DNA from 2 places in the Variovorax sp. OV084 genome. Region 2 is predicted to be linked to the other one. Evidence: predicted binding sites of a transcription regulator. Region 2 holds the regulator's gene; the other holds the start of a gene.

Region 1 (4,691 bases), on a different contig from region 2:
GGCCGGCATCGCTTTCAAGGCTGTAGCGCGGGCCGGCGTCGTAGAGCAGGCTGTGCGTGGCGGTGCGCACGAGCACCGCGTTGCCCTGGCCGATGTCGGCAGCGAGCAACTCGAATTCGCCGGCCGCCGGCCGGGGCGCCTGCCACAGCAACACTGGCAGCAGCAGCGGAATGCCGAGGCTGCGCAGCGACCAGGACAGCCGCATGGCCAGCAATGCACCGCCGGCCACGCCGCAAGCGGCCATCCACAAAGGCGGCGCGGCCATCGACAGCGTGGCATACGGCAGCCCGGCCAGCCATTGCAGCAGCAGCGCCAGCACCTGCACGGCCCGGGCTGCAAGGTCCCACAGCGGCGCCACGGCGACGCCCAGCATGGCCAACGGCGTGATCACGAGCGTGACCCAGGGGATCGCCACCGCATTGGCCAGCAGGCCGATCAACGACACCTGCTGGAACAGCAACAGGCTCAGCGGCGTGATCGCCAGCGTGATGACCCATTGCTCGCGAAAGAACTGCAACAGGCGGGAAGCGGCACCGGTCTTCCGCTCGCCCGGCACCGCGGCGTCCGTGGCGAACAGCACGCCCACCGCCACGAAGCTCAGCCAGAAGCCGGCCTGCATCAAGGCCCACGGATCGAGCGCGACCACCACGGCCGCAGTCAGCAGCCACACATGCGGCCAAGGCCAGCGCCGGCCCGTGAGGCGCAGCAGCGCGACCGTCGCCAGCATCCACACAGTGCGCTGCGAGGGCACACCCCAGCCGCTGAAGAGCGCGTAGAGCGTGGCCAGCAGCACGCCGCCTATCAACGCTGCCTGCTGCGCCGGCAAGCGCAGCATCAGCCGCGCGCTGCGCCGCCAGAGCAGGCCGACGACGTGCGCGGCCAGCCAGGCAAACATCGTGACGTGGAGGCCGGAGATCGACATCAGGTGTGCCACGCCCGTGGCGCGGAACACGTCCCAGCCCGAGCGGTCGATGGCGCTCTGGTCGCCGGTGACCAGGGCCGCGATCACGCCCGCCTGCGCGCGGTCGGGCACGCGCTCGAAGACGCCGTCGCGTACGGCTTCGCGTGCGCGTTCGATGGGATGCCACCACGTGCTTGCCACCAGCATTGGCGCCGCATCGCGCGCGCCGGTTCGCACATAGCCGCTGGCATGCAGGCCCTGCTCCCACATCCAGAGTTCGCTGTCGAAGCCATGGGGATTGCGGCTGCCATGCGGCGCCTTCAGACGCACCGTCAGCCGCCATCGCTCGCCGGCGTGCAGGGAGCCGACTGTGCTGGCCAAGGGCGCGCGGCTTTCGGAAGCACGGCTCCACAGGCTCGAGCCTTCGGCATACCAGCCGAGTGCAATGCGATCGGGCACCGCGGGCCGCCCCTGCGCATCCGGATCGGCCCAACCCGCGGACTCGACATCCAGGCGGAACTGCGTTCCAGCTTCGTTTCGCTGGGGCATCTCCGACACCACGCCCGTGACCTGCAGGTCTCGCCCTTCGAGCGCCGGGTCGAGCGCGCCGCTCGCATAGACCGCCGCGCGCCATCCCGTGAGCCCTGCGCCGGCCATCGCGCCGCATAGCAAGGCGATGAGCATCAGGCCCCTGCCCGGCATGCGTCGCCAACACAGGCCGGCCACTGCCACGAACAGCAAGCCGGCGTAGGCCCACGCCGGCCAAAGCACCGCCTGCTGCAACTGCAAGGCCGCTCCCAGCAGCGAGCCACCCAGCGCCGCAAACCCCCACCCTGCGCCCACGGCGCCACCGGACGCACGAAACGGCGTCAACGAAAAACTCCCGAACCCATGATGCAAACCCTCCCCAAAGTCACGCTCAGTGGCGCGTTAATTGCTTGGCATCTGGGCTAGTATGCGTCTCACAAGAGACATCTTTTCGATGCAATCTCGCAGTACTGCACACAAAAACGCATGTCCATTCACGCCGCTCTCCACCACGTCACCCACTACAAATACGACCGCCTGGTGCAGTTGGGCCCACAGGTCGTGCGCTTGCGTCCCGCGCCGCATTGCCGCAGCAACGTCATCTCGTATTCGCTGCGGGTCGAGCCGGCCGAGCACTTCGTCAACTGGATGCAGGACCCGTTCGCCAACTACCAGGCGCGGCTCGTGTTCCCCGAGAAGACGCGCGAATTCAAGGTCACGGTCGACCTCGTGGTCGAGATGGCGGTCTACAACCCCTTCGACTTCTTCCTCGAGCCGCAGGCCGAGAACTTTCCTTTCAAGTACACGGCCTCGCAGGCCGAAGAGCTCGCCCCCTACCTCGTCACCGAAGCTCCCACGCCGCTGCTGCAGGCCTACCTCGACAAGATCGATCGCAAGGAGCAGCGCACCATCGACTTCCTGGTCGGCATCAACCAGCAGGTCCAGCAAGACGTCAATTACCTGATCCGCATGGAGCCCGGCGTGCAGACGCCGGAAGAAACGCTCACCAGCGGCAGCGGCTCATGCCGCGACTCGGGCTGGCTGCTGGTGCAACTGCTGCGCCACTGCGGGCTGGCCGCGCGTTTCGTCTCGGGCTACCTGATCCAGCTCACGCCCGACGTGAAGGCGCTCGACGGCCCTAGCGGCACCACGGTCGACTTCACCGACCTGCACGCCTGGTGCGAAGTGTTCCTGCCGGGCGCAGGCTGGATCGGCCTCGACGCCACCTCGGGCCTGCTGGCCGGCGAGGGCCATATTCCGCTGGCCTGCACGCCCACGCCTTCGAGCGCGGCGCCCATCGAGGGCGGCGTCGACGAATCCGAGGTCGAGTTCGGCCACGAGATGAAGGTCACGCGCATCTACGAATCGCCGCGCGTCACCAAGCCCTACACCGAAGAGCAGTGGTCCGAAGTGCTGGCCCTGGGCGACGCTGTCGACGCGCGCCTGAAGGCCGGCGACGTGCGCCTCACCATGGGCGGCGAGCCGACCTACGTGGCCACCAGCGACCGCGACGCGCCCGAATGGAACACCGACGCCCTCGGCCCCACGAAGCGCGGCTACGCCACCGAACTCGTGCACAAGCTGCGCGCCGAGTACGGCAAGGGCGGCTTCCTGCATTTCGGCCAGGGCAAGTGGTACCCGGGCGAGCAACTGCCGCGCTGGGCGCTGTCGATCTTCTGGCGCGCCGACGGCCAGACGCTGTGGCACGACCCCGAACTGTTTGCCGACGAGCGCTTTCCCACGCACTACACGAGCGAGGACGCGCGCCGCTTCACCACCGTGCTGGCCCACAAGCTCGGCCTGACCGAGCGCTACATCCAGCCCGGCTACGAAGACATCTACTACTACCTCTGGCGCGAACGCCGCCTGCCGGTGAACGTCGACCCCTTCGAATCGAAGCTCGACGACGAACTCGAACGTGTGCGCCTGCGCCGCGTGTTCACGCAGAAGCTCGACGCGGTGATCGGCTACATGCTGCCCATCGAGCCCGGCAATGCGAACGGCGACGCCCCCGCGCTCGCCGGCCCGGCCTGGAAGACCGGCCCCTGGTTCCTGCGCGACGACCGGCTCTACCTGATCCCCGGCGACTCGCCCATGGGCTACCGCCTGCCGCTCGACTCGCAGCCGTGGGCCAGCAAGGGCGACTACCCCTACCTGATCGAACGCGACCCGACCGCGCCACGCGGCGCCCTGCCGAGCGCGGCCGACTACCGTGCGCGCTATGCCGTAGGCACAACCGGCACAGGGGCCGACCTCGGCGCAGTGCCCTATGCCTTCGGCGCACCGCCCGTCGTGCCCGCCTCGCTACGCATGCAGGCGCCGGGCAGTGCCGGCGAAGGCGATGCATCGGCTGCAGCAGCAACTGACGATGCGGACGACAAATCGACCACGCGCCAGCCGCTGCGCGGCGAATCGGCCCACTGGGTCACGCGCACCGCGCTGTGCGTCGAAGTGCGCGACCCGCGCCGGGCCAACGGCCCCTCGGCCGAGAAGAAGGGCAGTGCCTCGGGCGTGCTCTACGTCTTCATGCCGCCGCTCGCGCGCCTGGAGGACTATCTCGACCTGGTTGCGGCGGTCGAAGCCACCGCGCGCGACCTGGGCGTGCGCATCGTGATGGAAGGCTACCCGCCGCCGCGCGACCCGCGACTGAAGATGCTGGCCGTCACCCCCGACCCGGGCGTGATCGAAGTCAACATCCACCCGGCCCACAACTGGAAGGAACTGGTCGACCACACCGAGTTTCTCTACAACGCCGCGTTCGAAACCCGCCTGTCGGCCGAGAAGTTCATGACCGACGGCCGCCATACCGGCACCGGCGGCGGCAACCACTTCGTGATGGGCGGCGCCACGCCCGCCGACAGCCCCTTCCTGCGCCGGCCCGAGCTGCTGGCCAGCCTGCTGCTCTACTGGCACAACCATCCGTCGCTGAGCTATCTGTTCTCGGGCATGTTCATCGGCCCGACGAGCCAGGCGCCGCGCGTGGACGAGGCCCGCAACGACCAGGTCTACGAGCTGGAAATCGCCCTGAAGGAAATCGCGAAGAACCGCGAGATCTATGGCCAGAACATGCCGGCCTGGCTGGTCGACCGCACGCTGCGCAACATCCTGATCGACGTGTCGGGCAACACGCACCGCAGCGAGTTCTGCATCGACAAGCTCTACTCGCCCGACTCAAGCACCGGCCGCCTCGGCCTGCTGGAGTTGCGCGCTTTTGAAATGCCGCCGCATGCGCGCATGAGCATCGCGCAGCAGCTGCTCATTC
Region 2 (4,691 bases):
TGCCCGCATTGCAACGACTTCGAGCCGGCGCTGGAAGCCTGGATCAAGACGGTGCCCAAGGAAGTCGCCTTCCGCCGCATCCCCGTGCCTTTCGTGGGCAACGACGTCGAAGCCAAGCAGCGCCTGTACTACGCGCTCGAAGCCATGGGCAAGGTCGACGAATATCAGCCGAAGGTGTTCAACGCGATCCACGCGCAGCGCCAGAACGTGAACGGCGACGCCAACATCATTGCCTGGGCCGCCGCGAACGGCCTGGACGGCGCCAAGTTCAAGGAAGTCTTCACCTCCTTCGGCGTGGCCAGCAAGGCCAAGCGCGCCTCGCAAATGACCGACGCCTACAAGGTGGCTGGCGTGCCGGCAATGGCCGTGGCCGGCCGCTGGTACGTGGACGGCGAAACCGCCGGCAACATGACCAAAGTGCTTCAGGTCGTGAACTATCTGATCGGCGAAGCGAAGAAGGGCTGACCCCCCAGGATCGCGGTCCGGCGGAGCCGGTTCCGCGGTGTTCCAGGAAGAAAGTCAAGCCCGCATCGGCGGGCTTTTTCATCTGTGCGTGCGGGGCTGACGCAATCAGCCGCATACAATGCCGAGCAAGTTTCGTGCCTCTATGACATTGCACTCTCACCCCACCACTACCTTCCTCCGTCGCATCGGCCGCCTGGCCGCCGGCGCGCTGTTGCTGGCCGGCCTTGCCTCGGGCGCACTGGCCGAAACCGCCGACCGCACCAAGCCGATGAACATCGAGTCGGACTCGATGCGCTACGACGACCTGAAGCAGACCAGCGTGTTCACCGGTAACGTGCTCGTTACGAAGGGCACGATCATCATCCGCGGCGCACGCATGGATGTACGCCAGGACCCCGAGGGCTACCAGTACGGCGTGGTCACGGCGGCACCGGGCAAGCGGGCCTACTACAAGCAGAAACGCAATGCGCCCGACGAGTGGATCGAGGGCGAGTCGGAAGTCATCGAGTACGACAGCCGCGCCGACAACGTCAAGTTCATCCGCAACGCCACCATGCGCCGCCTGCTTGGCGCTACGCCGAACGACGAGAGCCAGGGCGCGCTGATTGTCTACGACCAGAGCAACGACACCTACACGGTCAACGGTTCCACTGTGCCGCCGAACACCGCCGTCAACGCGTCCACCCCGGGCGGGCGCGTCAAGACCATCCTGACCCCCAAGGCCGCCACCGCACCGGCAGCCGGTGCCTCAGCTCCGGCCGGCGCGAAGGCGGCGCCGCCGGCGCCCACGCCCGCACCCGGCAAGGGCCTGCGCCAGAGCACCACGCTCAGTGACCAGGGAGAAACCCGCAAGTGATCGAAACCGCAGGAACGCAGGACGCCAACGGCGCACCGGGCAGCCGCCTGATCGCGCGCGGCCTGAAGAAGAGCTACGGCAGCCGCACGGTCGTGAAAGACGTCTCGCTCGACGTGCAGAAGGGCGAAGTCGTCGGGTTGCTCGGGCCGAACGGCGCGGGCAAGACCACCTCGTTCTACATGATCGTGGGGCTGGTGCGCGCCGACGCGGGCGACATCAGCATCGACGGCGAGCCCATCGCCCACATGCCGATCCATCGCCGCGCCCGCATGGGCCTGAGCTACCTGCCGCAGGAAGCCTCGATCTTCCGCAAGCTCACGGTCGAGGAAAACGTGCGCGCCGTGCTCGAGCTCCAGAGCGAGCCCGACGAGAACGGCAAGATGGCGCCGCTGTCGAAGCAGCACATGGACGAGCGCCTGGCCGAGCTGCTGGCCGACCTGCGCGTCGACCACCTGCGCGATTCGCCCGCGCTCGCGCTGTCGGGCGGCGAGCGCCGCCGCGTCGAAATTGCGCGTGCGCTGGCTACGCAGCCGCGCTTCATCCTGCTGGACGAGCCCTTCGCCGGCATCGACCCGATCGCGGTGATCGAGATCCAGCGGATCATCAGCTTCCTGAAAGAGCGCGGCATCGGCGTGCTCATCACCGACCACAACGTGCGTGAAACGCTGGGCATCTGCGATCACGCTTTCATCATCAGCGACGGGCATGTGCTGGCACAAGGCACACCCTCGGAGATCGTCGACAACGCCGAAGTACGCAGGGTGTACTTGGGCGAACACTTCCGCATGTAAGGGCGGGAGCGGTTCCCATGAAGCAAGGGCTATCCCTTCGCGTCTCGCAGCATCTGGCGTTGACGCCACAGCTGCAGCAGTCGATCAGGCTGCTTCAACTCTCCACGCTCGAACTGAGCCAGGAGGTGGAGCAGATGCTCGACGAGAACCCGTTCCTCGAGCGCACGGCTGAAGAAGCGGCGCGCGAGGAATTCGGGCTCGACACGGCCGATGCCCCGGTGCCGCGCGACGACGGCGGCGATAGCGGCGACGGCGAAAGCGACTTCGCTTCGCCCGCCGCCAGCGCGTCCACTGCTTCCACCGAAACCAGCACCACCACCACGGCCGACACCGACGGCCCCGCTGCCGAGATCACCGAGCGCGAGCCCGACTGGGAAGGCGACGGCACCGTCGACATGGCGCCCGACGACAGCGAATGGGGCAGCGATGCGCCCGCGCGCCAGAACAACCTCGGCGACGACGAACGTGCCGACGCCACCGAACTCGCGCGCAGCCAGGAGTCGCTGCAGTCCTTCCTGCACCGCCAGGCCCTGAGCCTGCGCCTGAACGAGAACGACAGCGCCGCGCTGCGCTTTCTCATCGAATCGCTCAACGACGACGGCTACCTGGAAGACTCGCTGCCCGCACTGGCCTCGGGCCTGGCCGGCGACGACAACGACCAGTTCGACGACCTCGTGCATCACTTTCAGGTGGCGCTCGGCCTGCTGCAAAGCCTGGAACCCGCCGGCGTCGGCGCTCGCGACCTCGGCGAATGCCTGGGCATCCAGCTGCGTGCCCTGGCCCGCGAGGACGAGACCGACGAGGAAGAGCTGGTCCGCAAGACCGCCATCGCCATCTGCAAGCAGCCAATGGAGCTGCTCGCGCGCCGCGACTTCAAGCGCCTGGCCACGCTCACCCGCAGCAACGAGGAGCTGGTGCGCTCGGCGCTGCAGATCATCGCGCGGCTCGAGCCCAAGCCGGGTCGGCGCTTCGTCGACGTCGAGCGCAACATCGTCATTCCCGACGTGATCGTCACCAAGACGGGCCGCGGCACCAATGTGAAGTTCCGCGTCATGCTGAACCCCGAGGTGATGCCGCGCCTGCGCGTGCACGACATCTATGCCGGCGCACTCAAGTCGCACAAGGGCGAAGGCAGCCAGGCGCTGTCGCAGCGGCTGCAGGAGGCGCGCTGGTTCATCAAGAACATCCAGCAGCGCTTCGACACCATCCTGCGCGTGAGCAACGCCATCGTCGAGCGGCAGAAGAGCTACTTCGTGCACGGCGAACTCGCGATGCGCCCGCTGGTGCTGCGCGAGATCGCCGACGAACTGGGCCTGCACGAATCGACCATCTCGCGCGTGACCACCGCCAAGTACATGGCCACGCCCTTCGGCACGGTCGAGCTCAAGTACTTCTTCGGCTCGGCGCTGGGCACCGAAACCGGCGGCAATGCGTCGAGCACCGCGGTGCGCGCGCTGATCAAGCAGTTCGTCAGCTCCGAGAGCATCAAGAAGCCGCTGTCGGACAGCCAGATCTCCGAGATGCTGAAAGAGCAGGGCATCGAGTGCGCGCGCCGCACCGTGGCCAAGTACCGCGAGGCGCTGCGCATCGCGCCCGCCAACCTGCGCAAGGCCCTGTAGAAAGCCACCGATGACCCGTCGCCTGCCGTCGCTTTCGCGTTGTGGGCATTGGGTTTTCGTCATGGCTGCGGTCTTGCTGTTCGCAGGCTGCGCCACATTGCCCGACGAGGCGCCGCGCCCGCCCACCAAGGCCATGGCCGTGTCAGCCGACACCGCGCTCGGCAAGATCGCGCTGGCCTCCCAGCCCGACCCCGACCTGAGCGGCTTTCGCCTCATGCCCGGCGGCGACTTCGCCTTCGACACCCGTATCCAGCTGGCCCGCCGCGCGCAGCTCACGCTCGACGTGCAGTACTACCAGATCGAGAACGACGAGACCGGCCGCTACCTGATGCGCACCCTGCGCGACGCCGCCCAGCGCGGCGTGCGCGTGCGGCTGCTGATGGACGACCTCTACACCTCCGGCGAAGACGAGCTGCTGCTCGGCCTGGCCGCCACGCCCAACGTGGAGCTGCGCCTGTTCAACCCGTTCCCGGCCGGGCGCGGCAGCCTGCTGAAGCGCTTCAGCGCGTCGCTCTTCGACTTCAGCCGCGTCAACCGCCGCATGCACAACAAGCTGTTCATTGCCGACGGCGCGATGGCGGTGGCGGGCGGGCGCAACATCGGCAACCAGTATTTCAGGCGCACGGCGGGGGAGAACTTCCTCGACCTCGACACCTTCGTCACCGGCGCGCTGATCCCGCGGCTGGGCAGCCTGTTCGACCAGTACTGGAACAGCATCTACGTGCGGCCGATCCAGTCGGTGGTGGCCAGCGACCTGTCGCGCGAGGAGCTGCAGAAGCGCTTCGACGTCGCCACCGGCCTCGACACCACGCCACCACCGCCGCCGCCCGCGCCCAACGACCTGCTTGGCTACAGCCCGATGGCGGAAGACCTGAACGCCGGCAAGCTCGGACTGATCTGGGCCACCGCAGAGGCCTACGCCGATTCGCCCGAGCGCGTGATCGGCAAGACCACGTCCTA

What was found. Region 2 encodes sigma-54, which starts transcription at its own class of promoters, with help from an activator protein. Its sites were predicted from a motif close to TGGCANGNAANCTGCTTT; they were not measured.
Region 1: a site for sigma-54 is predicted at 1,825-1,842, ahead of BMW87_RS27035 (transglutaminase family protein). Genes of this name have one in related genera too.

What each region holds. Positions count from the first base shown of each region.
Region 1 is NZ_FOII01000015.1:66,400-71,090, reverse strand. It holds gene BMW87_RS27040 (DNA internalization-related competence protein ComEC/Rec2) at 1-1,774, opposite strand, end outside; gene BMW87_RS27035 (transglutaminase family protein) at 1,916-4,691, shown strand, end outside.
Region 2 is NZ_FOII01000004.1:359,833-364,523, forward strand. It holds gene BMW87_RS14415 (thiol:disulfide interchange protein DsbA/DsbL) at 1-465, shown strand, start outside; gene lptA (lipopolysaccharide transport periplasmic protein LptA) at 608-1,321, shown strand; gene lptB (LPS export ABC transporter ATP-binding protein) at 1,318-2,112, shown strand; gene rpoN (RNA polymerase factor sigma-54) at 2,130-3,731, shown strand; gene BMW87_RS14435 (phospholipase D family protein) at 3,742-4,691, shown strand, end outside.